2 regions of the Janibacter terrae genome follow, and region 1 is predicted to be linked to the other one. Evidence: predicted binding sites of a transcription regulator. Region 1 holds the regulator's gene; the other holds the start of a gene.
What was found. Region 1 encodes Rex, which represses fermentation and respiration genes when NADH is low (regulators of the CRP and FNR family bind a similar motif). Its sites were predicted from a motif close to CTTGTGAANNNNTTCACAAG; they were not measured.
Positions count from the first base shown of each region.

Region 1 (15,157 bases):
TCGAGTACGCGCTCTACCTGACCTCTGCATTGCCCTAGGGCAATGCAGACGAACGGTCAGGCGGAGGCCGCCGCCCGGGCAGCGAGCGGCAGTGCCGCCCTGATGGTCTCCAGGGCGGAGGTGTCGAGGGCGTCGGACACGAACCAGACCTCGAAGGCGCTCGGCGGGAGGTGCACGCCGGCCTCGAGCATGGCGTGGAAGAAGCGGCCGTAGGCCGCGGTGTCCTGGGCCTGCGCGTCGGCGAAGGAGGTGACCTCCCCTTCGCGGAAGAAGATCGAGAACATCGAGCCCGCCCACTGCACCCGGTGCGCGACGCCCTCGGCGGACAGCGCCGCGGACGCGGCGTCGGCGATCGTGCGGGCCGTGGTCTCCAGGCGCGGGTAGAGGTCCTCGGTGCAGGCGCGCAGCGTCGCCAGGCCGGCGGCGGTCGCGACAGGGTTCCCCGACAGCGTGCCCGCCTGGTAGACCGGCCCCTCCGGTGCGAGGTGCGCCATGAGGTCGGCGCGGCCGCCGAAGGCCGCGGCCGGGAAGCCGCCGCCCATGACCTTGCCGAAGGTGAAGAGGTCCGGGGCCCCGCCCGCGTACCCGCCGGGGTGCGCGCCCTGCGGACCCGTCTCGAGGCCGTACCAGCCCGAGCGGCTCGCGCGGAAGCCCGTCATGACCTCGTCGCTGATGAGCAGTGCCCCGTGCCGGGCGGTGACCCGGCGCAGCCCCTCGGTGAACCCGGGCGCGGGCGGGACGACGCCCATGTTGCCCGGGGCCGCCTCGGTGATGACCGCCGCGATCTCCTCGCCACGCACGGCGAAGAGCTCCTCGACGGCCGCCAGGTCGTTGTAGGGCAGGACCACCGTCTCCCCCGCCGCGGAGGCGGGCACGCCGGCCGAGTCCGGCAGGGCGAAGGTCGCGACGCCCGAGCCCGCCTGCGCGAGCAGGGCGTCGACGTGCCCGTGGTAGCAGCCGGCGAACTTCACGATGACCGAGCGCCCGGTCGCGCCCCGCGCCAGGCGAAGGGCGGACATCGTCGCCTCGGTCCCGGAGGAGACCAGGCGAACCTGCTCGAGCGGCTCGACGCGGTCGACGATCTCGGCGGCCAGGGCCACCTCGTTCTCGCTCGGGGTGCCGAAGGAGAAGCCCTTGCCTGCGGCCGTGGTGACCGCCGCGAGGACGTCCGGGTGCGCGTGGCCGAGGATCATCGGCCCCCACGAGCAGATGAGGTCGACATAGCGGTTGCCGTCGACGTCGACGAGCGTCGCGCCCTGCGCGCTCTCGATGAACCGCGGGACGCCGCCGACGCCGCCGAAGGCGCGCACCGGCGAGTTGACCCCACCGGGGATCACCTCGCGCGCGCGGTCGAAGAGGGCCTGCGAGCGGGTCGTCGAGAGCGTCATGCCCTCATCCTCCCAAGGTCGCGGTCCTCGAGGGCACACGGGGCAGGGCCACCTGCCATCACGGGCGCCGGTGCGTTCAGTCGTCGAGGCCGATCTCGTGGTGCCCCGGCGCGAGCCGGTCGCGCACGACCGCCATCGCCTCACCGAGCGCCGCGAACTGCTCGGGCGTGAGCGCGTCGACGAGGTGCCGGCGCACGGACTCCACGTGCACGCTGGCGAGCGCGCCCAGGGCGTCCCGGCCGGCGTCGGTCATGAGGATCTCGACCCCCCGGCCGTCGTCGGAGGAGCGGCAGCGCTCCACCCACCCGCGCTTCTCCAGGCGCGAGGCGGTGTGCGTGACGCGGGAGCGCGACTGGATGATGTCGTCGGCCAGGCGTGACATGCGCATGCGCTGCCCGGGCGACTCCGACAGCATCGAGAGCAGCTCGTACTCGGTGAGCTGGATGTCGTGCGGCGCGAGGTCGTCGACGAGGGCACGCTCGAGCAGCCGCACGCCGCGCAGGTACGCGCGCCAGTGCTCCTGCTCGTCCTCGTCCAGCCAGCGCGTCCCGCTCACAGCCGCCCCGCCACCTCGAGCGCGAAGTACGTGAGGATGATCTGCGCGCCGGCCCGCTTGATGTGCAGCAGCGACTCCGTGACTGCCGCGTCGCGGTCGATCCAGCCGCGCTCGGCGGCAGCGACGATCTGCGCGAACTCGCCGGAGATCTGGTAGGCCGCGACGGGCACGGGCGAGACCTCGGCGGCCGCCGCGACGATGTCGAGGTGCGGCTGCGCCGGCTTGACCATGACGATGTCGGCGCCCTCGGCGAGGTCGAGGTCGATCTCGCGCAGCGCCTCGGTCGCGTTGGCCGGGTCCTGCTGGTACGTCGCCCGGTCACCGCTCAGCGAGGACTGGACGGCCTCGCGGAAGGGCCCGTAGAGGGCGGAGGTGTACTTCGCGGCGTAGGCCAGCACGAGCGTGTCGGTGTGGCCGGCCGCGTCCAGGGCGGCGCGCACGTGCGCGACCTGGCCGTCCATCATCCCGGAGAGCCCCAGCACGTGGGAGCCGGCCTCGGCCTGCGCGATCGCCATCGCGGCGTAGCGCTCGAGCGTCGCGTCGTTGTCGACGACGCTGCGGCCGTCGAGGGTGCTCGTGAGCACCCCGCAGTGGCCGTGGTCGGTGAACTCGTCGAGGCACAGGTCGGTCATGACGACGAGGCGGTCCCCGACCGCGTCGACGACGGCCCTCGTGGCCAGGTTGAGGATGCCCTGCGGGTCGTCGGCGCCGGAGCCCCGGGCGTCCTTGGCCACCGGCACGCCGAAGAGCATGATCCCGCCGATGCCCGCGTCCACGCACGCCTGCGCCTCGTCGACGAGCGACTCGAGCGTGTGCTGCACGACGCCGGGCATCGAGGAGATCTCGACCGGCTCGTGGATCCCCTCGCGCACGAAGACCGGCAGGACGAGGTCCGCCGGGTGCAGGCGGGTCTGCGCCACGAGACGACGAAGGGGGACGCTCCCCCGCAGTCGTCGCGGCCGCACGACCGGTCCGCGAGGTGCTGCGTCGCCCACGCTCACCCCTTCGCCTTGCGGCGGGTCGTCGACTTCTTGCGGCGGGCGCTCGGGCGGGTCGGCTCCTCACCGGCGGCCACGGCGGCGGCGGCCAGCTCGCGCCCGTGGTCGGCGAGGGCCTGGACGAGGCTCTCGCCGGTGGCCTCGGGCGCCATGACGTCGACCCGCAGACCGGCCTCCTCGGCGGTCTTGACCGTGGCCGGACCGATGCAGGCGATGACCGTCGACGGGTGCGGCTTGCCGGCGATGCCGACGAGGTTGCGCACCGTCGAGGACGAGGTGAAGACGACGGCGTCGAAGGCGCCCTGCTTGATGGCGTCGCGCACCGGCGCCGGCGGCGGGGTCGCCCGCACCGTGCGGTAGGCCGTGACGTCGTCGACCTGCCAACCCATGTCCTGCAGACCGGCGACGAGCGTGTCGGTCGCGATGTCGGCCCGCGGGAGGAAGACCCGGTCCATCGGGTCGAGCACCTCGTCGTAGGGCGGCCAGACCTCGAGCAGCCCCCGGGCCGACATCTCGCCGTCGGGCACGAGATCGGGCTCGAGGCCCCACTCGCGCAGGGCGTCGGCGGTGACCCCACCCACCGCGGCGATCTTCAACCCGGAGAACGCGCGGGCGTCGAGACCGAACTCCTCGAACTTCTCGCGGATGGCCTTGACGGCGTTGACCGAGGTGAACCCGATCCACTGGTAGCGACCGGTGACGAGCCCGCGCACGGCGCGCTCGACGGCCTGCGGCGTGCGCGGCGGCTCGACGCTGATCGTCGGGACGACCTCGCTGGTCGCGCCGTGGCCGAGCAGCTGCCGGGTCATCGGGCCGGCCTGGTCCTTGGTGCGCGGGATGAGCACCCGCCAGCCGAAGAGCGGCTTGCTCTCGAACCACGAGAGGGTGTCGCGCAGCCCGACCGTCGAACCGACGACCGCGAGCGTGGGCACCTCGAGCCCGGCGACGGCGTCGGCCGCCCCCTGCAGGGTCGTCGCCCGGGTCGTCTGCGCGGTCGTCGTGCCGCCCCGGGTCACGGCGACCGGGGTGTCCGCGGCGCGCCCGGCGGCGAGCAGGTCGCCGAAGGCGGCGGCCAGGTGGTCGGGCAGGCCGAGCAGGACCAGGGTCACGTCGTCGGCGACCGAGGCGGACAGGTCCGCGCGCCTGGACCCGGTGAGGCTCACGACGTGGACCGCGCCGGTGGAGCGCGCGGTGAGCGGGATGCCGGCGTACGCCGGGACGGCGCTCACGGCCGAGACGCCGGGGACGACGTCGAAGTCGATGTCGGCCTTGACGAGGGCCTGCGCCTCCTCGGCGAGTCCGTTGAAGGTCGCGGGGTCGCCGTCCATGAGCCGCACGACGAGACCGCCCTTGTGCGCCTTGGCCGTCTTGACGACGAGCTTGGCGCGGGAGGCGTGGGTCAGCTGCTGCCCGTGCTCGCCGTGGCTGGCATCGACGATCTCGACGTCGCCCGAGGTGAGCGAGCCGACGACCGCCTCGTTGGTCAGCTGGTCGGTGATGACCGCGTCAGCACGACCCAGCAGATCGACGGCGGCGACGGTCATGAGTGACGCGTCACCGGGACCGGCGCCGACGAAGGCGACGCGGGCCGGCCGGCGGGAGGCGTCGACGTGGGCGGGTGCGGCAGAGCGCTGGGGGGTCACTGGGCATGCTCCGAAGCGGTGGTGGGGTGGGTGGCTGACAGGTCGGCGATGGCGGGGGCGCCGTCGTCGACCAGCGTGCGGGCGAGGCGGCGGCCGAGGGCCTCCGCGTCGGTGAGGGGGCCGGTGATCGACCGGCGCAGGTCCGCGGTGCCGTCGGTCGCGGCGATCACGGCCCGCAGCGAGAGGACCGGGCCGTCGACGTCCTCGACGACCTCGCCGAGCGCGCCGACGGGTGCGGCGCACCCTGCGCTCAGCTCCGCGAGGATCGCGCGCTCCGCGGTGACGGCCGCGCGCGTGTCCGGGTCGTCGAGGGGGCGAAGGGAGGCGATCACCACCTCGTCGTCGGAGCGGCACTCGACGGCCAGGGCACCCTGGCCGGGCGCGGGCAGCATCTGGATCGGCTCGAGCAGCTCGGTGATCCGGTCGGTGAGGCCGAGCCGCGTGAGCCCGGCGTGCGCGAGCACGACGGCGTCGAGCTGGTCCTCGCCGGGACCGACCATGTCGAGGCGGGTGCCGAGGTTGCCGCGGATGTCGCGGAACTCCAGCCCGAGCCCGAGGGCCGCCAGCTGGGCGCGACGGCGCGGGGACCCGGTCCCGACGACCGACCCCTCGCCGAGCTCGCCCAGGGCCAGTCCGTCTCGGGCGCAGAGCGCGTCGCGCGGGTCGACCCGCGGGGGGATCGCGGCGACGACGAGACCGGGCTCCTGCACGGCCGGCAGGTCCTTGAGCGAGTGCACGGCGAGGTCGATCTCACCCGCGTGCAGGGCCTCGCGGAGCGCGCTGGCGAAGACACCGGTCCCGCCCATGCTGGCCAGCGAGGCGCGGTTGGTGTCGCCCTCGGTGACGACCTCGACGAGCTCGACCTCGTGGCCGGCTGCCCGCAGGGCATCGGCGACGTGGCCGGACTGGGTCATCGCGAGCGCGGAGCGCCGCGTGCCGAGGCGGAGCGCGGTCACAGGGCACCCCCTTCGGCGTGGAGGTCGAAGAGCTGGCGCAGGGCGTCCTCGTACTCGCCGAAGCGGCCGTCGATCGCCAGCTCCTTGGCGCGCACGGTCGGCTGGTGCAGGAGCTTCTCGACGATGCGGTGGACGGCGAGCTCGACCTCGGCACGGTCGGCCCCCGACATGTCCGGGGTTCGCTGGTCCAGGCGGGTCAGCTCACGCTCGACGACCTGCTGGGCGGCGGTGCGCAGCGCACGCACCGTGGGTCCGGCGATGCTCGCCGCGCGCTTGCCGAGGTGCTGGGTGACGGCGTCACCGACGATCGCGCGCGCCTGCTCGACCTCGGGCAGGCGGCCGTCGGAGCCGAGCAGGTCACCGAGGTCGGCGAGACCGAGGCGGGTGACGCCACGCAGGTCGGCGACCTCGTGGGCCACGTCGTGCGGGAGGGCGAGGTCGATGAAGGCCTGCGGGCGACCGCCGCGGGCGACCTGCGCGTCGGCGACGTCGGGCAGGGTGATGGCCAGACCGGTCGAGCCGGTGCACGAGATGACGACGTCCGCGTCGGCGAGCGCGTCGACGAGCTCGTGGGCGGGGCGGGCCGACCCGCCGAGGCGCTCGGCCAGCGCCGCGCCCCGCTCGTGGGTGCGGTTGACGACGGTCAGCTCGGCGACGCCGCGACGCACGCAGCTGGTGGCCGCCAGGGCGCTCATGGCGCCGGCACCGACGACGAGCACGTGCGCCTGCTCGAGGTCGCCGAGGTGCTCCCGGGCGGCGTCGAGACCGGCGCCGACGAGCGAGCGGGAGACCTCGTCGATGGCGGTCTCGCTGTGCACCCGCTTGCCGGTGCGCAGGGCCTGCTGGACGAGGGAGTTCAGGCTCGGGCCGACATGACCCTCGCTCTGGCCGCGGCCGAGCGCGTCCCTCAGCTGCCCGAGGATCTGCGACTCCCCCACCGCCATCGAGTCGAGCCCGGCGGCGACGTTGAAGACGTGGGCGACGGCGGCGTCGCCGTAGTGCAGGTCGAGGTGGGCCTTGAGGTCGTCGTGGGTGATGCCCGTCGAGGACGTCATCGCCTCGGTGAGGTCGGCCACGGCCCCGTGGAACGCGCTGACCTCGGCGTAGACCTCGGTGCGGTTGCACGTCGCGACGACGAGGTGCTCGGTGATGTCGGGGCTGGCGGTCGCCGCCGCGATGATCGCGGCGAGGCTGGACTCGTCGAGCGCCGCCCGCTCGAGGACGGAGATCGGGGCCCGACGATGGTTGAGCCCGAAGGCGAGCAGACTCATCTGGCGGCCCCTTCCAGGAAGTCCTCTGGACTGGCCCCGAAGCGCTGTTGCTCGTGGAAGGCGAGGATCTGCAGCTCCGTGGACAGGTCGACCTTGCGCATGTGGACTCCCTCGGGGACCTGGATGGCCGTGGCGGCGAAGTTGAGGATCGAGCTGACCCCCGCGGCGACGAGGAGGTCGGCGACCTCCTGGGCGGAGCCGGCGGGGGTCGCGATGACCCCGATGCAGGCCTCGCCGGGACGGACGAGCGCGTCGAGCGCGTCCATCGGTTGGATCGCGAGGTCGTCGAGCCTCTCGCCGACGACGAGCGGGTCGCGGTCGAGCAGGGCGACGACCTTGAACCCCTTGGTGGCGAACCCGCCGTAGGAGGCGAGCGCGCGGCCCAGGTTGCCCATCCCGACGATGATCACGGGCCAGTCGTGGGTCAGGCCGAGCGCCCGGGAGATCTGGTAGTTCAGGTGGGCCACGTCATAGCCGACGCCGCGGACGCCGTACGAGCCGAGGTGGCTGAGGTCCTTGCGCAGCTTGGCCGAGGTGACACCGGCGCTGTGGGCGAGCTCCTCGGAGGAGACGGACAGCACGCCCTGGGAGGTCATCTGGCCGAGTGCCCGCAGGTATCCGGGGAGTCGCGCGACCGTTGCGTCGGGGATGTCCCGCTTGGCGGTCTGATCGACGGACACGGTTGCCCTCGGCTCCTCTCCCGGTCGGGGGGCGCGGCGCCTGACGACCGAACAGGATCGAGATTACGCTCTTGTGAACAAATGCACAAAGTCAGCCGTCAGGCGAGACCAGCGGGGGCGGACGCGTCCCCTCAGGGGCGAAGGGCGGCGCGCAGCCTCCCTTCGTCGACCCGGTGGTAGTCGTGCTGGCGGCCGTCGACGAAGGTCACCGGCACCTCCTCGGTGTACCGGGCCAGACGCGGGTCCGCGTCGATGTCGACCTCGGCGAAGCTGTCGCCGGTCTCGGCGACGACCCCCTCGATGACCCCCCGTGCGATCTCGCACAGGTGGCAGCCCTGCCGGCCGATCATGACGACCCGGGCGCCGGGCAATGCATCCATACCTGCTCCTAGAAGAAGACCGAGCGACGGGTGACGAGGACCGAGTACAGGGTCTGCTGGATCGTCTCGCGCACCTGGTCGGTCAGCTCGAAGACGAGCATCGGGTCGTCCGCCGCCGCCGGTCCGAGGGAGGCGGTGTCGATCGGCTCGCCGAACTCGATGATCCACTTGCTCGGCAGGGGGATCAGACCGAGCGGTCCCAGCAGCGGGAAGAAGGGCGTGATCGGGGCATAGGGGGCGCCGACGAGGCGGGCGAGCGTCTTCATGTTGCCGATCATCGGGTAGACCTCCTCGGCCCCGACGACGGAGCACGGGATGATCGGCACCTCCGAGCGGATCGCCGCCGAGACGAAGCCACCCCGACCAAAACGCTGCAGCTTGTAGCGCTCACGGAAGGGTTTGCCGACGCCCTTGAAGCCCTCGGGCCACACGCCGACGAGCTCACCACCGCGCAGCAGGCGCTCCGCGTCGGCGTTGGAGGCCAGGGTCGCGCCCGTCTTCCGGGCGAAGTCGCCCACGACCGGCAGCTGGAAGACGAGGTCGGCGCCGAGCATCCGCAGGAAGCGGCGCTGCGGGTGGGCGTCGTGGATCGCCAGCTGGGTGATGACCGAGTCGATCGCGATGGTGCCCGAGTGGTTGGAGACGAGGAGCGCACCGGTGTCGGCCGGGATGTTCTCGATCCCCCGGACCTCGACGCGGAACCACTTGTCCTTGAGCAGGCGCAGCACGGGGAAGACCGTGTGGATCGTGAAGTCCTCGTCGAAGCCGAAGTCGTCGACCGCGTAGTCGCCCCTGACCCGACGCTGGAGGAAGTGCAGCGTCTCGGCGAAGCGCCGCTCCCACTCCTCACCCGCCGCAGCGCCGGCCGCCTGGCCGAGCGTGCGCGAGGTCAGCTGACCGGCGGAGAGCAGCACCGACAGCAGCTCCGCCAGGCCCGGCACGATCGTCTGGCCGGAGTCGGGCGTGCCGGTCGACGCGGACCGCGACTGCTGCTGCGGGGTCGTGGCGGACGGGCGCGCTGCGGTGGAGGTGCTCCTGCGGGCCGGCGGTCGGCGGCGACCGGCCGCGGGCTTCGCCGTCGTGCGCCGGACGGTGGGTGGCCCGCCGTCCGGGCCGGGCACGACGGTGAGGTTGGGCTTGCGGGGCGGCCGGGGCTTCTTGGGGCGGGCTGGCGTGGTGCTGCGCGCGGCCGGGGCCGACGGCACCTCCGCCGAGGGACCGGTGAGCAGCGGCGTGGTGCGACGACGAGCCCGCTCGCCCCCGGCGCGGTCGGCCGCGAGGGCGACGCTGGAGCGCGGCGCGGAGGCCGCCGTGGTCTTCTTCGCCGTGGTCTTCTTCGCCGTCGTCTTCTTCGCGGCGGCCTTCTTCGCGGCGGCCTTCGCGGAAGCCGTCGCGCTCTTCTTCGTGGCGGTCTTCCTGGCCGTGGACTTCTTGGCGGTACGGTCGGCCATCACTTCTCGCTCTCGGGTGTGGGCGCCACGGCGCGCATCGCGGCCTCGGCGGCCTGGACTGCGGACCAGCCGGGCTGCGCGAAGGGCAGGCGGTCCATGACCCGGCCCTTCGTCGCCCGGGCGTAGTCCTCGTAGGCGGCCCGGGTCGTGTACGCCGGCTCGAAGCCGAGGTGCTCGCGCATGCGGGTGGTGTCCAGACCCCGGCCGAAGCTCAGCAGGTCGAGCTGGTCGGAGCCGATGTCGATGAGGCCGAACTTCTTGGCCAGGTCGGTGACCATGCCGGTCGCGGCCCGCGGCACGAGCGCATAGGGACGGCCGGCGAGGTTGGCGGCCTGGCTGGCGGTGATGATCCCGTCGCCGGCGACGTTGACCGCGCCGAGCCCCGGGAGGCCGACCGCCGTGGCCATCGCCGCGACGCAGTCGTCCTCGTGGACGAACTGCAGGCGCGCGTCGTACCCGAACGGGATGGGGATCACCGGGAGGCTGAAGTGGTCGGTGAAAGCGGTGCGGATGCGTGGGCCGATGACATTGGCGAAGCGCAGCGTCGTGATCTCGATGTCCGGGCGCCGTCGTGACAGGCCGCGCACGTAGCCCTCGACCTCGACGCTGTCGCGGGCCCAGCCTGACCTGGGCATCCGCTTGGCGGACATGTCCTCGGTGAACATCGCGGGGTCACGTGGGCTCGACCCGTAGACCCCGGCGGTCGACTTCACGACCAGCTTGCTCACCGACTCGGCCCGCTGGCACGCCGCGAGGAGCTGCATCGTGCCGATGACGTTGATCTCCTTCTGCGTCGCCCGACCACCGCCGGCGCGCGGCGTGGCGATGACCGCCATGTGCACGACGGTGTCGACGTCGTTGCCCGCGATGATCCGGCTGATGAGCGGGCTGCGGATGTCGGCGCGCATGAACTCGGCGCGGCCGATGCCGTGGCGTGGCGGCACCACGTCGACGCCGATGATCCGGCCGACGGACTCGTCGCGGCTCAGCCGTCGGGCGAAGGCACCGCCGAGGTGGCGGGAGACGCCTGCGATGAGGACGGTCTCGGGCACCGGGACACCTTCCTGTGGAGATGGACCCGTGGGTCGGGGCACTGTGGGCAGCCTAGTCACGCGGCCCTGCGCGGGGGGCCGTTCAGCCGCCTGGCGGGCGCGGAGAGATCGGGATCACGACGGGGACGACGAAGGGGGCCCCACCGGTCATCCGGTCGGGGCCCCCTTCGTGCGGGTCACTTCTTGTTGCGACGCTGGTGGCGCGTCTTGCGCAGCAACTTGCGGTGCTTCTTCTTCGCCATGCGCTTGCGACGCTTCTTGATGACAGAACCCATGCGGACGTCCTTCGGTGTTGATCGGTGCTTTCGGTGGTGGCTCGAGCGATGCCGGCCTTGCGGCGCAGGCCCCACCGAGTACGAGTCAGACGGCAGAGTTTACCCGACTCCCGCGGGAGGCTCGCGCCCGGGGAGTCGGGACGGGTCGGGCCAGAGCTCTCAGGCCGTCTCGATGAACGACGTCTCGAGGTAGGTGTGCACCGCGTCCTCGGGGACTCGGAAGCTACGACCGACGCGGACGGCCGGCAGGTCACCGTTGTGGACCATGCGGTAGACGGTCATCTTCGACACCCGCATGATCGACGCGACCTCAGCCACTGTGAGGAAGTGCACCTCACCCAGTCGATCGTTGGACATGATCACCTCGACATCTCCGCAGGGCCGCACCACCGACCCATGTCGGCAGACGTCAACGAGCCCCGCAGATGACAACCATAGGGGCAGATGTGACGACTGTGAAGACTGGAGGGCAGATTCACCCCCCGCCGTCCACCCGACACGCCGGGAAGCGGCGGAAAATCGGTCCTACTCGTACCAGACGTCGAGACCGTGGAGCGGGAAGACCGCCTCGCGGGCGGCCATGATCGCCCGGTCCACGCCGCTGTGCGGGTTGTAGCCCATGCTCCACGGCTGCACCCAGATCGGCAGGTCCTGCGGCTCCAGGTCGCCCATGCGCTCCGGGCCGCGCTCCCCCGAGATCTTCTCCACGTGCGCGCGCCAGGGCTCCGGGATCGGGGTGTCCGCCGGGATCGGCTTGTGGGCGGCGATGGCGGTGAGGTGGGTCCAGGCGCGGGGCACCGCCCCGACCAGGTCGTAGCCGCCCCCGCCGAAGGCGACCCACCGTCCGTCGCAGACCTCGTGGGCGAGGCGGTGCAGGTTGACCGCGGCCTGGCGCTGGGCGTCGGTCGTGAGGGACATGTGCGCGAGCGGGTCCTCGCGGTGGGTGTCGCATCCGTGCTGGGTGAGCAGGATCTGGGGCTCGAAGGCGCGCACGACCGGGGCCGCCACCGCGGTGATGGCGCGCAACCACGGGCCGTCGGTCACCCCGGGCGGGAGGGCGACGTTGACCGCGGTGCCCTCGGCCCCGGGCCCACCCGTGTCGCCCGGCCATCCGGTCCCGGGGAAGAGGGTGCGTCCCGACTCGTGGATCGAGACCGTGAGCACCCGAGGGTCGTCGTAGAAGATCTCCTGCACGCCGTCGCCGTGGTGGACGTCGACGTCGACGTAGGCCACGCGCTCGACGCCCTGGTCGAGCAGCCACTGGATCGCGGCAGCGATGTCGTTGTAGACGCAGAACCCTGCGGCCCGCTCGCGCATCGCGTGGTGCATGCCCCCGGTGAAGTTCACCCCGTGCTCGGCCTCGCCGACCCACACCCGGCGCGCTGCCTCGACCGAGCCGGCCACGATCCGCGCGCTCGCCTCGTGCATCCCCACGAAGGCCGGGACGTCGTCGGTGCCGATGCCCCACGTCCCGTCGGCGCTCGCGGGGTCCGCGGAGCCGGCGCGGACCGCGTCGACGTACGCGCGCGAGTGGACGGTGGCGAGCACCTCGTCGGTGGCCACGTCGACGTCGACGACCTCGACGTCGTCGAAGACCCCGAGCTCGCGGCACAGTCGCGCCGTGAGGTCGAGACGCACCGGTGCCATCGGGTGCCCGGGACCGAAGTCGTATCTGGTGAAGTCCTCGCCCCAGATGGCGCACACCTGCGTGCTCATGGGTTGGACGCTACCCGGATATAGGGTTTTCTCCACGACCACCCCGACGAAACGGAGGACCGCGTGCCCCGCATGCGTCTGCACAACGAGGACGTCCTCGTCATCGGCCTCGGACGATTCGGCGGTGCCGTCGCCACCGAGCTGCACCGGCTGGGCAACCGCGTCACGGCGCTCGAGCTCGACCCGTCGTTGGCGGAGAGCTACCTCGGGCGGGTCGGACGCATCGTGCAGGGCGACGCCACCTCCGTCCAGGCCATCGAGGAGATCAAGCCGCACACGTTCTCCGCCAGCGTCCTCGGGATCGGGTCCTCGATCGAGGCGAGCGTCCTCGCCGCGGTCAACCTCATCGACGGCGAGGCCCCCAAGGTGTGGGCCAAGGCGGTCAGCCCGGAGCACGCCCGGATCCTCAACCGGATCGGCGTGCACCACGTGCTCTCCCCCGAGATCGAGTCGGGCAAGCGCCTGGCCCACCTCATCGGCAGCCGCCTGATGGACTACATCGAGTTCGACGACGGCTTCGCGATCGTCAAGATGACCCCGCCGGCGGAGGCGATCGGGTTCACCCTCGAGCAGTCCGCGATCCGCAGCAAATACGGGGTGACGGTCGTCGGCGTGAAGTCGCCCGGCCAGGACTTCACCTACGCCCGGCCGGAGACGAAGGTCCGCAGCGGCGACCTGATCATCGTCAGCGGCCCCACCACCCTCATCGAGCGGATGGCCGCACGACCCTGAGACCGCCCGTGGCACTGCACTGCAGGGCGCGGACGTGGCGAGGCGCCTCGTCCCCCTTCGTCGAAGGGGGACGAGACGCCTCGTGCGGGTCCCTCGCTCAGGCCGTGGCCGGGGCGGGGACGCTCGCGGGAGCGGTGCCCTCGTACAGCGCCTCCTCGGCCTCCGGGGTGATGCCGCGGCGGCGCTGCCACTTGGCGAGGTAGGCCACGGCGAAGGGCATCGTGAAGGCGGTCGTGACCACGGCCGCCGCGACCTGCGCGGTCGCCGTCGCCTGGATCCCGGCCAGCGACGGGTCGATCGTCGCGACGGCCAGCGGCGTGGCGATCGCGTTGCCCGCCGTCGAGGCCTCGCAGAAGCCCGCGAGGACATTGCGCGTGGGCTGGGGGTGGCGACGCAGCAGGTGCCACAGGTAGAGGCCGCCGACGGCCGCGCCGCCGGAGAGGACGACGGTCAGCAGGCCGAGCAGGACGCCGATGGCACCGGCACCGGCCAGCACCCGGAAGTCGATGCCCGCGCCCAGGGCGAAGGCGGCGAAGGGGATGATGAGCTTCTCGCCCGGCGCGAGGAAGTCCCGCGCGATCTGGCTGGTGTTGCCGAGGATGAAGCCGAGGAGCATCGGGAAGATCGCGGCGAACAGCGCCATCATCGGGAAGCTCGCCAGGCCGGCTGCGCCCATGGCGACCATGGTGAGGAAGGGCCCGTCGTTGATCGAGAGGATCGAGATGGCGCCCTTGTCGGTCTTGTTGCCGAACTGGCTGGTGAGCGCCACGTAGAGGGAGCCGTTGGAGTTGGACATGCCGGCGATGATCGCCAGCGGCAGCAGACCCCACAGGGTGCCGTCGGGCATGACCCACGCGACCCCGAGGCCGAAGACGACCGCGACGCCGTACTTGGCGAGGAGCATGACGATGCCCTTCTCGACCGAGGGCAGGGCCGCCTTGACGTTGATCTGCGAGCCGATCGACATGAAGAACAGACCGATGAGGACCGCCGCGCCCTCCTTGAACAGGGCGGTGGTGAAGGAGCCGATGCCGAGCACGTCCGGGGCGACGGTGTTGATGAGCGCGCCGAGGAAGAGGGGCACGATCATCAGCGCCCCGGGGATGCGCCCGATGGCGCGCAGGAGGTTGTCCATGATGAGAACTCCGTTGTTCAGGGGATGGGATGGGGAAGGGGTGGTGCAGGAACGCGTGGGGGCGGGTCAGCCCTGGTCGCCGCCGCCGACCGGCAGCACGCTGCCGGTGATGTAGGACGCCTCGTCGGAGGCGAGGAAGAGGATCGGGGCGGCCTGCTCGGCGAGGGTCCCGTAGCGACCGACGTGGGTGCTGTCGACGGTCTGGTCGACGATCTGCTGGTACCACTCGTCGTCCCGGGCGCCGAGCTCGGTGTCGTTGCGCGGGACCCGGCGCGCCGGCGCCTCGGTCCCGCCGGGGGCGGTCGCGACGACGCGGACCCCCTTCGACGCGGCCTCGAAGGACAGCGAGGCCGTGAGCGCGTTGACGCCACCCTTGGCCGCGGCGTAGGGCACGCGGTTGATGCTGCGCGTGGCGATCGAGGAGACGTTGACGATGACGCCGCTCCCCCGCTCGACCATCGACGGGAGCACCGCGCGGCAGCACCAGAGGGTCGGGAAGAGGGAGCGGCTGATCTCCCGCTGGATGTGCTCCGGCTCGTACTCCTCGTACGGCCGGGTCCAGATCGTCCCGCCCACGTTGTTGACGAGGACGTCGATGCGGCCGTACCGCTCGACGGCGGTCGCCCGCAGCTCCTCGGCGCCCGACCACTGCTCGAGGTCGGTCTCCAGGCAGGAGGCAATGCCGTCGGCGGCGACGATGCGCTCGACGACCTCTGCGACGAGGGGCGAGCGGTCGACGAGGAGGACGCTCCCCCCTTCGGCAGCCGCCCGCTCGGCGACCTGCGCACCGATCCCCTGGGCGGATCCGGTGACGACGACGACCTTGCCGGCGAAACGATCCGGGCAGGTTGGACTCATGGGTGTGCTCCTGGGTGGGTGGTGCGAAGGGGGCGAGCCGGTCCGGCTGACGACCAGTACGCCATC
Region 1 covers NZ_CP144167.1:3,238,823-3,253,979, forward strand. The annotation lists gene V3C34_RS16125 (hypothetical protein) at 1-38, shown strand, start outside; gene hemL (glutamate-1-semialdehyde 2,1-aminomutase) at 57-1,388, opposite strand; gene V3C34_RS16135 (MarR family winged helix-turn-helix transcriptional regulator) at 1,465-1,944, opposite strand; gene hemB (porphobilinogen synthase) at 1,941-2,939, opposite strand; gene V3C34_RS16145 (uroporphyrinogen-III synthase) at 2,942-4,585, opposite strand; gene hemC (hydroxymethylbilane synthase) at 4,582-5,541, opposite strand; gene V3C34_RS16155 (glutamyl-tRNA reductase) at 5,538-6,812, opposite strand; gene V3C34_RS16160 (redox-sensing transcriptional repressor Rex) at 6,809-7,492, opposite strand; gene V3C34_RS16165 (glutaredoxin family protein) at 7,624-7,872, opposite strand; gene V3C34_RS16170 (lysophospholipid acyltransferase family protein) at 7,881-9,323, opposite strand; gene V3C34_RS16175 (NAD-dependent epimerase/dehydratase family protein) at 9,323-10,375, opposite strand; gene V3C34_RS16180 (30S ribosomal protein bS22) at 10,552-10,650, opposite strand; gene V3C34_RS16185 (helix-turn-helix domain-containing protein) at 10,810-11,007, opposite strand; gene V3C34_RS16190 (acetoin utilization protein AcuC) at 11,176-12,366, opposite strand; gene V3C34_RS16195 (potassium channel family protein) at 12,430-13,098, shown strand; gene V3C34_RS16200 (2-keto-3-deoxygluconate permease) at 13,196-14,233, opposite strand; gene V3C34_RS16205 (1,6-dihydroxycyclohexa-2,4-diene-1-carboxylate dehydrogenase) at 14,300-15,091, opposite strand.

Region 2 (15,157 bases), 1.3 Mb from region 1:
GCGCCGGGACGGGCCGCAGCGGCCTCGGCCGCGGCGCGGGCGAGGTAGGCGCGGTGCCCCGGGTTGTCGGGGTGCTCCTCCTCGTCGGCATCGATGTCGGTGGTCTCGTCCCAGAAGCGGGTCTGCAGGAGCAGCCGGAAGAGGAAGGTCGTGATCAGCGCGGTCGCGACGCCGATCGGGGCGCCGAAGATCAGGTACTCGCCGAGCGGCAGCTTCAGCTGGCCGGCGATGGCCACGGCGGCCAGGCCCGGCACGAAGAAGACGTACCCGGCGAAGATCCCGATGCCGATCGCGCCGGCGAGCCACGGCAGGCCGCGCTTGCGGTCGACGACCGGCGCCGCCTGGCGGGCCATGGGGGAGGCGAGGACGACCTGCACGTCGACGTAGATGGACGGGAAGATCGCCGACAGCGCCGCGGTCATCGCGTACGGCAGCTTGCCGCCGACCCGGCGCGCGATGATCTCGACGAGCGCCCGGAAGGTGCCGGTCGCCTGCAGCAGCGACCCGATGAGCACGCCGAAGCCGATGAGCAGACCGACCTCGCCCATGATCTCGCCGAAGCCGGTGGTGATGGCCGTGACCGTGCCCTCGGCCCCCACCCCCGCGGACAGACCGAGGAAGACCGAGGAGATGATCAGCGAGATCACCGGGTCGACCTTGAAGCGGATGATGAGCACGATCGCGACGGCGATCGCGATGAGAGTCAGGGCGATGTCCACGGGCAGCGACCCTACGCCCGTCCCCAGCCCCCGCCGCGCTCGGCGTCCGTCCACAGCCCGCCGAAGGGGGTCCCCCTCGCCTCCCGCAGCCGGTGGGGTGGACCTGTGGCCGGTCACCCGGACCGTCACGGGCGAGAGGACGCGACATGACGGACCGATGGCTGTACGGGATCGACGGCGGTGGCGGCGGCCCGGTCATGGGCGATGAGTGGGGGCCGGTCCCGCCGCCCGGTGAGGACCTGACGTACGGGCTGCGCGAGCCGGTGCCGCAGCAGACGATGCGTGGCTGGCTCCAGCGGGTCGTCGGTGGGCCGGAGGAGCTCGAGCGACTCGTCGGCGACCCACTGCCGGTCGACGAGCCACTGCACCCGGACGCGCTGGCCGGCCCGGTCCCGCCGGGATGGGTGCGCTCGATCGACGCGGTCCTCATGGCGTCCGGCCCGCCGCCGCTGGCGGCCGCCGAGCTGCCCACGGTCTACCGACGGCTGCTCGCCGCGAGCGCCCGGGCGCGGCTGCTCGAACGGTGGCGGTCCGCCGAGCCGGCCCGGGTCGCGGCGGGGATCATCCACTGCGCGGCCAAGGCCAACGGCCTCGTCGGGGGCGCGGCCGTCTTCAGGGTGCGCGACTACCTCGCGGGGGTCCCCGTGCAGTCCTACCAGGACCGCTCCCGGGCACTCGCGATCACGCTCGGGGGTGACGCCTGGTGCCACGGGCAGCGGCCGCCGGGAGTGCCGGACGTGTACGTCCTGGGTGACACGGCCTTCCTCGTCAGTCGCTTTCGTCTTGACCTGATGAGCCTGCGCGACGTGCTCCTCGAGACCGAGGCGGCCCGGGCGGCGGCGACGGCCGGGTGAGGGCCGAGCGCGGGTTACCGTCCTGTGCATGGCACTGCACTGGTACCAGACGGCGATCGACGCGCGTGACCACCGAGCCCTTGCGCGGTGGTGGGCCGACGTCCTGGGGTGGCGGATCGGCTACGAGGACGAGTACGAGGCCAATGTCGTGCCGCCCGAGCACACCGAGGACCCGGTCGACGACCTGGCGACCTGGCAGGGCCTGCGCACCTCGCTCGTCTTCGTCCCCGTGCCCGAGGGCAAGACGATCAAGAACCGCCTGCACCTCGACCTGGCGCCTCACGTCGAGCAGGAGCGCGACGCCGAGATCGAGACGCTCCTGGCCCAGGGCGCCACCCGCGTCGACGTCGGCCAGGACGAGCAGGAGGTCACCTGGACCGTCCTCGCCGACCCCGAGGGCAATGAGTTCTGCGTGCTCTCGAGCCGGGACCGATGACCGCGCTCGCATCCGTCGAGGAGCTGCTCGACGGCCTGCACGTGGTCACGCTGCCGCTCAACACCCGGTTCCGCGGGGTCACCGAGCGCGAGGTCGCGCTGGTGCGCGGACCCGCCGGGTGGGGGGAGTTCGCGCCCTTCCTCGAGTACGGGCCGACCGAGGCCGCGCGCTGGCTGGACGCGGCGATCGAGGCCGCCTGGGACGGGTGGCCGCAGCCCGTGCGCGACGAGGTCCCGGTCAACGCGACCGTCCCCGCCGTCCCCGCTGCCGACGTGGCGACCGTCCTCGCCCGCTACGACGGCTGCACGACCGCCAAGGTCAAGGTCGCCGAGCGGGGCCAGGACCTGCGCGACGACCTCGACCGGGTTGCCGCCGTCCGCGACGTCATGGGGCCGGACGCGCGCATCCGCGTCGACGCCAACGGCGGCTGGTCCCTGACGCAGGCTGCCGACAGCCTGTCCCTCCTCGCGCAGTACGGCCTCGAGTACGCGGAGCAGCCCTGCGCCGACGTGCGCGACCTCGCTCGGCTGCGCGTCGAGCTCGCGCACCAGGGCGTCGACGTCCGGGTCGCCGCCGACGAGTCCATCCGCAAGGCGGAGGACCCGCTCGAGGTCGCCCGCCTGCGCGCGGCCGACGTCATCGTCGTCAAGGTCGCGCCCCTCGGCGGGGTGGCCTCCGCGCTGCGCGTCGTCGAGCAGTGCGGCCTGCCGGCCGTGGTCTCCTCTGCCATCGACTCGAGCGTCGGCCTGCGCGCCGGTGTCGCCCTCGCCGCCGCGCTGCCCGAGCTCCACCACGCGTGCGGGCTCGGCACCGGCGCCCTGCTCGCCGCCGACGTGACGGGTGAGCCCCTCCTCCCCGTGGCCGGTGCCCTGCCGGTCCGCGACGTCGCCCCCGACCCGCGACTCCTCGCCGCGCACGCCGCGTCGCCGGCCCGGGAGCACTGGTGGCGCGAGCGGGTCCGCGCGGCCTGGGCGGCGCGCGTCTGACCACAGGCCCGGTGGTGGCGCTCCCTTCGTCCACAGGAGCGCGAAGGGGGTCCCGCCCGCCCTGCCCAAGGGGTGGGGTGGACCCATGGACACGGGGATCGACAGGCTGCTCCCGGGGGAGCTGACAGCGGTGGCGGTGCGGCTCGAGCGCCACGCCGACCGGCTGGACGCGTGCGCCGTGCAGGCGCGCAGCGCGACGGCCACGAGCTGGCAGGGGGAGGCGGCTCGGCTGCACCGCGACGTCGTCGGCGAGCACGCCGACGACCTCGCCACCTATGCCCGTCGCGTGCGCCAGGCCGCCGCCGACGTGCGGCACCTGCAGGCCGTCGCCGAGTCGCGCCTGCACATGGTCGGCGCCGTCGACCTCACGGCCCGGGTGCTGCCGTGAGCGGGATCAGCGTCACCGGGGGCGCGGCCGGGCTGTCGGTCGGGCTCGACGAGCTCGAGGAGTCCGCGGGACGCCTGCGGCGGATCGCGCTGGACGTCGGCGAGGTGGGCCTGGCGATCGGCCTCGCCGCGGTGGACCCGGGGCTCGCGCTCGCCGGGCTGCTGGCCCCGGTGGAGGCCGTCACCGCCGAGCTGGCCATCGGCCGGTGCACCGGGGTCGTCGCCGTCGGGGTCGAGGTCGGCACCACCGCGGCCGCGACGACGGCGGCCGTCCACGCCTACCGCGACGCCGAACACAGCGTCCAGGCCCTCACCGACGGCATCGCGACGAGCGCGGGCGCGTGGGTCGGCCGATCGGTGGCCCCGGTCGTCCTCGGGGCCGGGCTGGCGAGTGTGCCGGTGGTCGCGGCCGTGATGACCGTGCCCGGTGCCCGAGCGGCGGCGATCTCGATCGGGCTGGGTCTCGGCCAGGAGGCCGACGAGATCCTCTTCGACCACCCGTGGCTCGTCCCCGCCGCGGCCGACGGCCTCGACGGGCTGCTCCTCGGTCTCGGCGAGGGGGTGCCGGTGCTCGGCCTGTGGCTCGGCTGGCGTAGCGGCCGGGCCGGCGTGCCCTACCCGCCGCGCGACCACGCCGGCGCGCTCGCCGTGGTCGTCGCCGCGACGAAGGGCGCCGTCCTCGACGAGTCGGGCCGCCGGGTCGACCTGCGGCCCCGACCGGCAGGCGTCGGTCGGGCGCCCCGCGGCGTCGCCGACCTCGTCGCGGCCGACGGACCGACGTCGGGTGGGTCGCGGCTGCGCGTGACCGGCATCCCCCAGGCCGACGGCACCTGGGCCTGGGTCGTGGACATCCCGGGGACGCAGACCTTCGACCCGCGGGCCGGCGCCAACCCGTGGGACCTGACGAGCAACGCGTTGCTCCTCGCGGGGGAGACGACCGCCTCGATGCTCGCCGTCGAGCGGGCCGTCACCGACGCCCGCCGCCGCGTCGGGGACACCGGACCGCCGCGCGTCATGGCCGCCGGGCACAGCCACGGCGGGATCACCGCGGCGGCACTCGCCGCGAACCCGCACCTGCGACGGCGGCTCGGGATCACCCACGTCGTGACCTCCGGAGCCCCCGTCGCCTCCCTCGGGGTGCCGGAGGACGTGTCGGTGCTGAGCCTCGAGCACACCGAGGACCTCGTGCCCGGTCTCGAGGGCGCGGCCAACCCCGACCGCGCTGGCTGGGTGACCGTCGAGCGCTCCCTCGCCGACGACCTGGGCCGGGACGCCCGCGCGACCCAGGCGCACGACAGCGGCCGCTACGCCGAGACCGCGCGCCTGGTCGACGCGAGCGAGGACCCCTCCCTCGCGGAGTGGCGGCAGGGGGCAGCCCCCTTCGTCGGGACGGCCGGGACGCCGACCGTGACGATCGACTACGACGTCGAGCGGATCTGAGGGGAGCCCGCCCGCCCGACACCGGCCCTGCGGGGTGGCAGGATCGGGTGGGTGAATCCCTCGACGACCGGTGCTCGTGTGCTCCTCGACGAGCTCGCGCGGCTCGGCGTCCGCGAGGTCGTCCTGTGCCCCGGCTCGCGCTCGGCCCCGCTCGCCTACGCGGCCCACGACCTCGAGCTGGCAGGGCGGCTGCGCCTGCACGTGCGGGTCGACGAGCGGAGCGCGGCCTTCCTCGCGCTGGGCCTGGCCAAGGCCTCCCGCCGGCCGGCCGCCGTCATCACGACGAGCGGGACGGCCGTGGCCAACCTCCACCCCGCAGTCCTCGAGGCCCACCACGGCGCGGTCCCGCTGCTCCTCCTCACCGCCGACCGGCCCCCGGAGCTGCGCGGGGTCGGCGCCAACCAGGCCACGGGCCAGTTCGGCGTCTACGGCGAGCACGTCCGGCTGGCCCTCGAGCTCGAGACGCCCGCCGACCCCGCCCGCCAGGCCGCGGGCTGGCGGACCGCCGCCGCCCGGGCCGTCGCCGCCGCGACCGGCGCCCTCGCCGGGCAGGGGAGTGCCGGGCCCGTCCACCTCGACCTGCCCTACCGCGACCCGCTCGCCCCGACGGCGATCGCCGCCCCCGCGACGGGTCGAGGGCACAACGACCGCCCACCCGGTCGGGGACACCTCGACCCGGTGGTCGGTCGCGAGGGCGACCACCCCTGGGTCGCCGTGACCGGCCCCGCCCCCGTCACCGCCGGGCATGCAGTCCCCCTCGAGCACGACCCCGACACCCTCGTCGTCATCGGTGAGCTGCCCACCGCCGACCACCGGGCCGCCGCGCTCGCCTGGGCGAGCCACCACGGCGCTCCGGTCGTCGCCGAGCCGGGGCCGGGCACGAGCGACCTCGTCCTGCCCCACGGCGACCTCGTCCTCACGGCGACGGACTGGGTGGCGGCGCACCTCCCTTCGCGCCTGCTCGTCGTCGGGCGCCCCACCCTCGGCCGCTCCGTGCCGGCGCTCACGCGCACCCCCGGGGTCCGGGTCGAGGTGGTCACCACCGGAGAGCCGGGCGCCGACGGCTGGGCCGACGCGACCCACGCGGCGGCCGCGGTGCACCCCTTCGCCGCGCTGTCGCTGGAGGGACCCGGGTGGGAGGAGAGCGACCTCGCCCGGACCTGGCGCGAGGCCGGCGAGCGCCTCGCCGCCGCCGTCCCCACCGATGCCGCCGGCCCCGCGGTCGCCCGGGCCCTGCACGACGCACTGCCACCGGACGCCGCCCTCTTCCTGGGCAGCTCGAGCGTCGCCCGTGACCTCGCGCACGGCGTCGCCCACCCGCGCGCCGACGTCGAGGTCCTCGCCAGCCGCGGGCTCGCGGGGATCGACGGCTGCGTCTCGACCGCCGTCGGCATCGCGTTGTCCCGCCCGGGGCCGACCGTGGCGCTGCTCGGCGACCTGACCTTCCTGCACGACGCCAACGGCCTGCTCATCGGGCCCGCCGAGCCCCGCCCGGACCTGACGATCGTCGTGCTCGACGACGACGGGGGCAGCATCTTCGGCACGCTCGAGTACGGCGCGCCGGAGCTGTCCGGGCCGATGACGCGGCTCTTCACGACACCCACGGGCAGTGACATCGGGTTGCTCTGCGCGGCCCACGGGGTGCCCTCGACCACGGCGCACAGCCCGGACGACCTCGCCGGCCTGCTGCATCACGGCAGCCCGGGGATCCGCGTCATCCGGGTGCCGGTCCCCGGCCACGCCCGGCGCGCGGCCGGTCAGCGAGTGCGCGCGGCCGTCGCCGCCGCTCTGGCCTGACCCCGGCAGTCCACGTCACCGAGACTCGGGAATTGGCTCCTGTCCGGCCGAAATTGCGGCCATGACCCGAGTCTCGCGCAGGGTCAGCCGCCGAGCGCCGTCCGCATCGGCAGCAGCTTGGCGACGGACTCGGCGACCTCGTCCCCGGCGACCGACCCGGCCACGATCCCGCAGCCCGCGTACAGGCGCAGCGAGGTCGCGTCCTCGTACCAGCCGCAGCGCAGCGCGATGCCCCACTCGCCGTCGCCCGAGGCATCCATCCAGCCCACCGGCCCGGCGTAGCGCCCGCGGTCCATCTGCTCCAGCTCGGCGATGACCCCGTCGGCGACCGGCGTCGGCGTGCCGCACACGGCGGCCGACGGGTGCAGCGACGCGGCGAGGGCGAGCGAGGTCGAGTCGTCGTCGACGACCCCCGCGACGTCCGTCGCGAGGTGCATGACGTTGTTGAGATGCAGGACGAAGGGGGAGTCCGGCACGTTGATCGAGGACGTGTGGTCGGTCAGGGCGTCCGCGACCGAGCGCACCGCGTACTCGTGCTCCTCGAGGTCCTTGCTGCTGCGGGCCAGCGACCCGGCGAGCGCGAGGTCGTGACTGTCGTCGCCCGTGCGCCGGATCGTGCCGGCGAGCACGCGCGAGGTGACGAGGCCGCGCTCGAGCCGCACGAGCATCTCGGGGGTGGCGCCCACGAGGCCGTCGACCGCGAAGACCCACGTCGTGTCGTAGTCCGCGGCGAGCCGTTGCAGCAGCCACCGCGGGTCGATGCGCTGCTGCGCGGTCGCCTGGACGGCGCGGGCGAGCACGACCTTGTCGAGCGAGCCGGCGTTGATCCGGCGGACCGCCTCCTCCACGGCCTCGGCCCAGCGCTCCGCGGTGAGGTCCCGGTCGGCGAAGTCCACCGGCCCCGGGTCGCGCGGCGCGGGCTGGCGAGCGAGCGCCTGGTCCGCGGCGGGCACCGTGGCATCGGTCGTGATCGTCGTGACCCACGCGAGGTTGCCGCGACGGCCGACGACGACCTCGGGGACGACGAGCACCGACTCGGAGGGGGAGCGGCGCGAGTAGGCCATCGACCCGAAGGCGATCGGCCCGGTCCCCGGCTCGTCGACGTCGTCGCGCACGATCGCCTCGGCGGTGACCTCGCGCCACCACTCCTGCGCCTGCTCGAAACGGTGCGGACCCGTCGCCCGGAAGGTCGCGACCCGGCCCCAGCCGACGAAGCCCTCGCCCTTGCGGACCCAGGAGACGATGTCGCCCGCGTCGTCCGGCTCGGGCAGCAGCCCGAGCAGGTCCGTGACGCGGGGGAGGGGGACGGACACCGTCCGCACGACGAGCGCGGGGTGCGGGACGCCGGAGGTGGAGGGGACGTCGGCGGGCGATGGAGAGGTCATGTCGCGGTCCAGCGTACGACTGCGGGTGCGAGGATGAGCACATGAGCCGCGCCACCCTCCAGAAGGACCCCAAGGACGTCGCCGCGATGTTCGACGAGACCGCCGCGAAGTACGACCTGATGAACGACGTCCTGTCGCTGGGGCAGACGAGGCTGTGGCGTCGGGCCGTGGTCGCCGCCATCGACCCGAGGCCGGGCCAGCGCATCCTCGACATCGCCGCCGGTCCCGGCTCCTCCTCCCTCCCGCTGCGCGCGGCGGGCGCCCACGTGGCCTCCGCCGACTTCTCCCTCGGGATGCTCCGCCAGGGCCTGAAGCAGAGCCCCGAGCTCGACTTCGCCGCCGCGGACGCGACCCGCCTGCCCTTCGCCGACGCGTCCTTCGACGTGGTGACGATGTCCTTCGGGTTCCGCAACGTCGTGCAGCCCGAGGTGGCGCTCGGCGAGTTCCTGCGCGTGACCCGACCGGGTGGGCGCCTGCTCGTCTGCGAGTTCAGCCAGCCGGTCAACAAGACCTTCCGCACGGTCTACAGCGAGTACCTCATGGCAGCCTTCCCGCCCGTCGCCCGCCGGCTGAGCTCCAACCCGGACTCCTACGTCTACCTCGCCGAGTCGATCCAGAGCTGGCCCGCGCAGGAGCCGCTGGCCCGGATGATCGAGGGCGCCGGATGGTCGGGGGTCGAGTGGCGCAACCTCACGGGCGGGATCGTCGCCCTGCACCGCGCCGTCAAGGCGGGCTGAGTCCCCCTTCGTCCGGACGCGCCCGCAGGTTAGGTGAACCTGTGTCCGCCTCGTTGTTCCCAAAGAGTAGGCTTCCCGGCGATCGTGAAATGCTTCACAAGCAGCTGAGGGAAGTTTCGTGACCAGTGCACTGCCGGCGGCCGAGGGTGGCCGCAGCGTCGACGTCATCGTCGTCGGGGCCGGACCGGGTGGCAGCGCCACCGCGGCCTGGTTGGCGAAGGCCGGCAAGGACGTCGTCCTGCTGGAGAAGTCCCGCTTCCCCCGGGACAAGATCTGCGGGGACGGGCTCACCCCCCGAGCGGTCCGCCAGCTGATCAACCTCGGCATCCCGCTGTCGGAGACCGACGGCTGGGCGCGCAACAAGGGCCTGCGGATCATCGGCGGCGGCATGCGGCTGCAGCTCGACTGGCCCGATGTCACCTCCTTCCCCGGGTACGGCATGGTCCGCGCCCGCCAGGACCTCGACGAGGTCCTCGCCCGCCACGCCGCGTCGAGCGGGGCCGAGCTCCTCGAGGGACGCAATGTCTCCGAGCCGCTGCGTGACGAAGGGGGGCGCATCGTCGGCGTCGTCGCGAAGGTCGTCGACGAGCGCGGTCGCGCCACGGGCGAGACCGAGACCTACCGGGCCCCCGTCGTCGTCGCCGCGGACGGCGTCTCCTCCCGCCTGTCGGTGAAGATGGGCCGCGAGAAGCGCGAGGACCGGCCGATGGCCGTCGCGGTGCGCGCGTACTACGAGACCCCGCGCCACGACGACGACTACCTCGAGAGCCACCTCGAGCTGTGGTCCACCACCCCCGACGGCGGCCGGATCCTCATGCCGGGCTACGGCTGGCTCTTCGGCCTGAACGACGGCCGCTCCAACATCGGCCTCGGCGTCCTCAACACCTCCGAGGCCTTCGGCCGCACCGACTACAAGGACGTCATGCGTCGCTGGGTCGAGACGATGCCGGCCGAGTGGGGCATCAACGAGGACACGATCACCGGCGAGATCACCGCGGCGGCGCTGCCGATGGCCTTCAACCGCCAGCCGCTCTACGCCGACGGCCTCATGCTCGTCGGTGACTCCGGCGGCATGGTCAACCCCTTCAACGGCGAGGGCATCGACTACGCCCTCGAGGCCGGTCACGCCGCTGCCGAGACGATCGTGCAGGCGCTCGCCCGGCCGACCGCCGCGGACCGCGAGCGCGTGCTCCAGTCCTACGTCGGCCGGATGAAGGACATGCACGGCGGCTACTTCACCCTCGGCGCGCAGTTCGCCAAGCTCATCGGCAAGCCCGAGATCATGCGCCTGGCGACGAAGTACGGCCTCCCGCGCCAGACCCTCATGAAGTTCATGCTCAAGCTCATGGCCAACCTCCCGGAGGAGAAGGGCGGCGGTCTCGACGACCGGCTCGTCCAGCTCATGACCAAGGTGGCTCCCAATGCGTGAGCCCGGCGTCGGCGTGCTGCCGGCCACCCCTAGGATCGGTGGCGTGCATCACATGTCAGAAAGCGAGGCGCAGCGATGAACCCGTACATCCCGCTGCTCATCCTGTTCCTGCTGGGGCTCGGCTTCGCCATCGTCTCGGTGGGCACGAGCCTGGTCGTGGGCCCGGCCCGCTACAACGCGGCGAAGGCCCAGGCCTACGAGTGCGGCATCCAGCCGACGCCGCAGGCATCCGAGGGTGGTCGCTTCCCGGTGAAGTACTACCTGACCGCGATGCTCTTCATCATCTTCGACATCGAGGCGCTCTTCCTCTACCCCTTCGCTGTCGCGTTCGACGAGCTCGGGGCCTTCACCCTCGGTGCCGTGGTGCTTTTCCTGTTCAACGCGTTCTTCATCGCCGACGCCTACGTGTGGCGTCGCGGTGGGTTCGAGTGGGACTGACGAGGACGGAGACAAGACATGGGACTCGAGGAGAAGCTGCCCGCGGGCATCGCCCTCACGACGGTCGAGCACCTTGCCGGCTACATGCGCAAGGCCTCGATCTGGCCGGCCACCTTCGGCCTGGCCTGCTGCGCCATCGAGATGATGGCCGTCGGCACGCCGCACTACGACCTGGCGCGCTTCGGCATGGAGCGCTTCGCGGCGACGCCGCGCCAGGCCGACCTGATGATCGTCGCCGGCCGGGTGAGCAACAAGATGGCCCCGGTCGTGCGCCAGGTCTACGACCAGATGGCCAACCCCAAGTGGGTCATCTCGATGGGCGTGTGCGCCAGCTCCGGCGGCATGTTCAACAACTACGCGATCGTCCAGGGCGTCGACCACATCATCCCGGTCGACATCTACCTGCCCGGCTGCCCGCCGCGACCGGAGATGCTGCTCAACGCGATCATCACCCTCCACGAGCAGATCCAGAGCACGCCGCTGGGCGTCAACCGGGTCGCCGCGGCCCGTGCCGCGGAGCAGGCGGCGCTCGGCGCCACCCCGACGGAGCTGCAGCCCCCGACGCACGACCACGAGGGCCTGCTCGGAAGGAACCTCCTGGCATGAGCGACGAGAAGAAGGACGTCGGCACGCCGGCGCCCGACGGCGTCCACCCCACGGGTCCGGGCCTCGGCGGCACGGCCAACAAGGGCTTCCCCGACACCTCGGGTCTCGTCGGCGGCAACCGTCCGGTCGAGTACACCAACGTCCGGCCCGAGGGCGAAGGGGAGGTCCCGCCCGAGCGCGCACCCGTCGTCCGGGACGAGCGCCGGGGCATGTTCGGCGCCCGCGAGGGCCAGGACACCTCTGGCTACGGCGGCCTGAAGCGCACGATCGCCTTCCCCGGCGCCGCCCAGCGCCCCTACGGCGGCTGGTACGACGAGGTCGTCGACCGTCTCGCCGACGCGACGGGTGGTGACCTGCTCGAGCGGGTCGTCGTCCACGCCGACGAGCTGACCCTGCACGTGCACCGCGACGACCTGCCGGTCGTCATGCGCGCGCTGCGTGACCGGCCCGACCTGCGCTTCGAGATGTGCATGTCGGTCTCCGGCGTGCACTTCCCTCACGACGAGGGCGCCGAGCTGCACGTCGCCTACCACCTGCTGTCGATCACGCACGGCGGCCGCCGGCTGCGCGTCGAGGTCACCGCACCCGACGCCGACCCGCACGTCCCGAGCGTCGTCGCCACCTACCCGGCGGCCGACTGGCACGAGCGGGAGACGTGGGACATGTTCGGCGTCGTCTTCGACGGGCACCCCGCGCTCACCCGCATCCTCATGCCCGACGACTGGGCCGGGCACCCGCAGCGCAAGGACTACCCGCTGGGTGGCATCCCGGTGGAGTACAAGGGCGGCACCGTCCCGCCGCCCGACGAGCGGAGGTCGTACAGCTGATGGCCACGTACACGCACAGTGCGGGGGTGCACTCGACCCCGGGTGCCGACGACCTCGCCGAGGGCCACGTCGTCAACGTCCAGGGGGGTGACTGGGACCAGGAGATGGGCGAGCTCGGGATGAACCCCGAGGAGCGCATCGTCCTCAACATGGGTCCGCAGCACCCCTCGACCCACGGCGTGCTCCGCCTGATCCTCGAGCTCGACGGCGAGACGGTCACCGAGGCCCGCGCGGGCATCGGCTACCTGCACACCGGCATCGAGAAGAACATGGAGTTCCGCACCTGGACGCAGGGGGTCACCTTCTGCACCCGGATGGACTACCTGACCCCGATGTTCCAGGAGACCGCGTACTGCCTGGCGATCGAGAAGGTCCTGGGCATCACCGCCGACATCCCCGAGCGGGCCAGCGCGATCCGCGTGCTGATGATGGAGCTCACCCGCATCTCGAGCCACCTCATCTGCCTGGGCACCGGCGGCATGGAGATGGGCGCGACGACGATCATGACGATCGGCTTCCGCGAGCGGGAGCGGATCCTCTCGGTCATCGAGAACATCACCGGCCTGCGGATGAACAACGCCTACGTCCGCCCCGGCGGCGTGGCCTCCGACCTGCCGCACGGCGCGATCGACAAGATCCGCGAGACCGTCCCGCAGGTGCGCCGGGGCATCGGCGAGCTGGAGAAGCTGCTCCTCGAGAACCCGATCCTCAAGGGTCGCACCAAGGACGTCGGTGTCCTCTCGCTCACGGGCTGCACCGCCCTGGGCATCACCGGCCCCGTCCTGCGCTCCACAGGGCTCCCGCACGACCTGCGCAAGCTCAGCCCGTACTGCGGCTACGAGAAGTACGACTTCGACGTCGTCACCCGCACCGGCGCCGACGCGTACGACCGCCTCTGCATCCGCCTGGACGAGATGCGCGAGAGCCTGCGGATCGTCGAGCAGGTGACCGACGAGCTGCAGCGCAACCCCGGCCCCGTCATGGTCGCCGACAAGCGGATCGCCTGGCCGGCGCAGCTGGCCGTGGGCGGCGACGGCATGGGCAACAGCCTCGACCACATCCGCGAGATCATGGGCACCTCGATGGAGTCGCTGATCCACCACTTCAAGCTGGTGACGGAGGGCTTCCGCGTCCCGCCGGGCCAGGCCTACGTCGCGGTCGAGTCGCCGAAGGGGGAGCTCGGCTGCCACGTCGTCGCCGACGGCGGCACCCGCCCCTACCGGGCCCACTTCCGGGACCCTAGCTTCAACAACCTGCAGGCCGTCGCGGCCATGTGCGAAGGGGGCAACCTCGCCGACGTCATCGTCGCCGTCGCCTCCATCGACCCGGTGATGGGAGGAGTCGACCGATGAGCTCAGGATTCGGTGAGCAGACCGCCTCGGGGCACCTGCACGTGCCCTCGGAGAGCAAGGAGCCGTACCCCGCCGACGTGCTCGAGCGGCTCTCCGTCGAGGCCGAGCAGGTCATCGCCCGCTACCCGCAGCCGCGCTCGGCGCTGCTGCCGCTGCTGCACCTCGTGCAGAGCGAGGACGGGTACGTCACGGGTCGTGGCATCGACTTCTGCGCGACCACCCTCGGCCTGACGACGGCCGAGGTCTCGGGGGTCGCGACCTTCTACACCCAGTACAAGCGCCACCCCAACGGCGACTACACCGTCGGTGTCTGCACCAACACGCTGTGCGCCGTCATGGGCGGCGACCAGATCTGGGACACGGTGAGCGAGCACCTCGGCATCGGCCACGACGAGACGACCGAGGACGGCAAGATCACCCTCGAGCGCATCGAGTGCAATGCCGCGTGCGACTACGCCCCGGTCGTCATGACCAACTGGGAGTTCTTCGACAACCAGACGCCCGAGTCGACCGTGCGGCTCGTCGACGACCTGCGCTCCGGCGTCCCGGTGGCGCCGACCCGCGGACCGAGCCGGGTGTGCACCTTCACCCAGGTCTCCCGCGTCCTCGCCGGCTTCCCCGACGGCCTGGCCGACGAGGGCGTCGGCGCCGGGCCCGCGTCCCTGCGCGGGGTGGAGCTGGCCAGGCGCGAAGGGTGGACCGCCCCCGGTGACGACGCGGTCGCCACGAGCCCGGACGCCGCCGGCGCCTCCCTCGACGGCATCGCCGTCGGCGAGCAGGGCTCCGTCGACACCCCGGTCAACGAGCCCGACGAGCGTCCCGGTGGCCAGGACGCGCAGGAGCAGGCCAAGGAGGACGACAAGTGACGACGCTGACGCCGATCCTCACGAAGTTCTGGGACCACCCGCAGTCCTGGACCCTCGGGACCTACGAGGACAACGACGGGTACGCCGCCCTCCGGCAGGCGCTGCAGACGGACCCGACGGACCTCGTCCAGTCGATGAAGGACTCCGGCCTGCGCGGCCGCGGCGGCGCCGGCTTCCCGACCGGCATGAAGTGGGGCTTCCTGCCCCCGCCGGACGGCGGCCCCCGCTACCTCGTCGTCAACGCCGACGAGTCCGAGCCGGGCACCTGCAAGGACATCCCGCTGCTCATGGCGGCCCCGCACTTCCTCGTCGAGGGCGTCGCGATCACCTCCTTCGCCATCGGCTGCAACCACGCCTTCATCTACCTGCGCGGCGAGGTCGTGCACGTCTACCGCCGCCTCATGCGCGCGGTCGAGGAGGCCTACGCGGCGGGCTACCTCGGCAAGGACGTCCTGGGCACCGGCTTCGACCTCGACGTCACCGTGCACGCGGGTGCCGGCGCCTACATCTGCGGCGAGGAGACCGCCCTCCTGGACTCCCTCGAGGGGCGACGGGGCCAGCCGCGGCTCAAGCCCCCCTTCCCCGCCGTCGCCGGCCTGTACGCCCGCCCGACGGTCGTCAACAACGTCGAGTCGATCGCCTCCGTGCCACTCATCGTGCGCAAGGGCGCCGAGTGGTTCTCCGACATGGGGACCGAGAAGTCGCAGGGCTTCGGCATCTTCTCCCTGTCCGGCCACGTGAAGCACCCCGGCCAGTACGAGGCGCCGCTCGGCATCACGCTGCGCGAGCTCATCGACATGGCCGGCGGCATGCGCGACCCGGGCCACCCGCTGAAGTTCTGGACGCCCGGTGGCTCGTCGACGCCGATCTTCACCGACCAGCACCTCGACGTCCCCCT
Region 2 covers NZ_CP144167.1:1,034,806-1,049,962, forward strand. The annotation lists gene V3C34_RS05215 (GntP family permease) at 1-719, opposite strand, end outside; gene V3C34_RS05220 (hypothetical protein) at 866-1,573, shown strand; gene V3C34_RS05225 (VOC family protein) at 1,602-2,009, shown strand; gene V3C34_RS05230 (o-succinylbenzoate synthase) at 2,006-2,995, shown strand; gene V3C34_RS05235 (hypothetical protein) at 3,081-3,383, shown strand; gene V3C34_RS05240 (hypothetical protein) at 3,380-4,822, shown strand; gene menD (2-succinyl-5-enolpyruvyl-6-hydroxy-3-cyclohexene-1-carboxylic-acid synthase) at 4,874-6,619, shown strand; gene V3C34_RS05250 (isochorismate synthase) at 6,703-8,004, opposite strand; gene V3C34_RS05255 (demethylmenaquinone methyltransferase) at 8,046-8,741, shown strand; gene V3C34_RS05260 (geranylgeranyl reductase family protein) at 8,860-10,170, shown strand; gene V3C34_RS05265 (NADH-quinone oxidoreductase subunit A) at 10,246-10,608, shown strand; gene V3C34_RS05270 (NuoB/complex I 20 kDa subunit family protein) at 10,627-11,214, shown strand; gene V3C34_RS05275 (NADH-quinone oxidoreductase subunit C) at 11,211-12,041, shown strand; gene V3C34_RS05280 (NADH-quinone oxidoreductase subunit D) at 12,041-13,393, shown strand; gene nuoE (NADH-quinone oxidoreductase subunit NuoE) at 13,390-14,259, shown strand; gene nuoF (NADH-quinone oxidoreductase subunit NuoF) at 14,256-15,157, shown strand, end outside.
Region 2: the regulator Rex is predicted to act here: its motif matches at 8,823-8,842, upstream of V3C34_RS05260 (geranylgeranyl reductase family protein).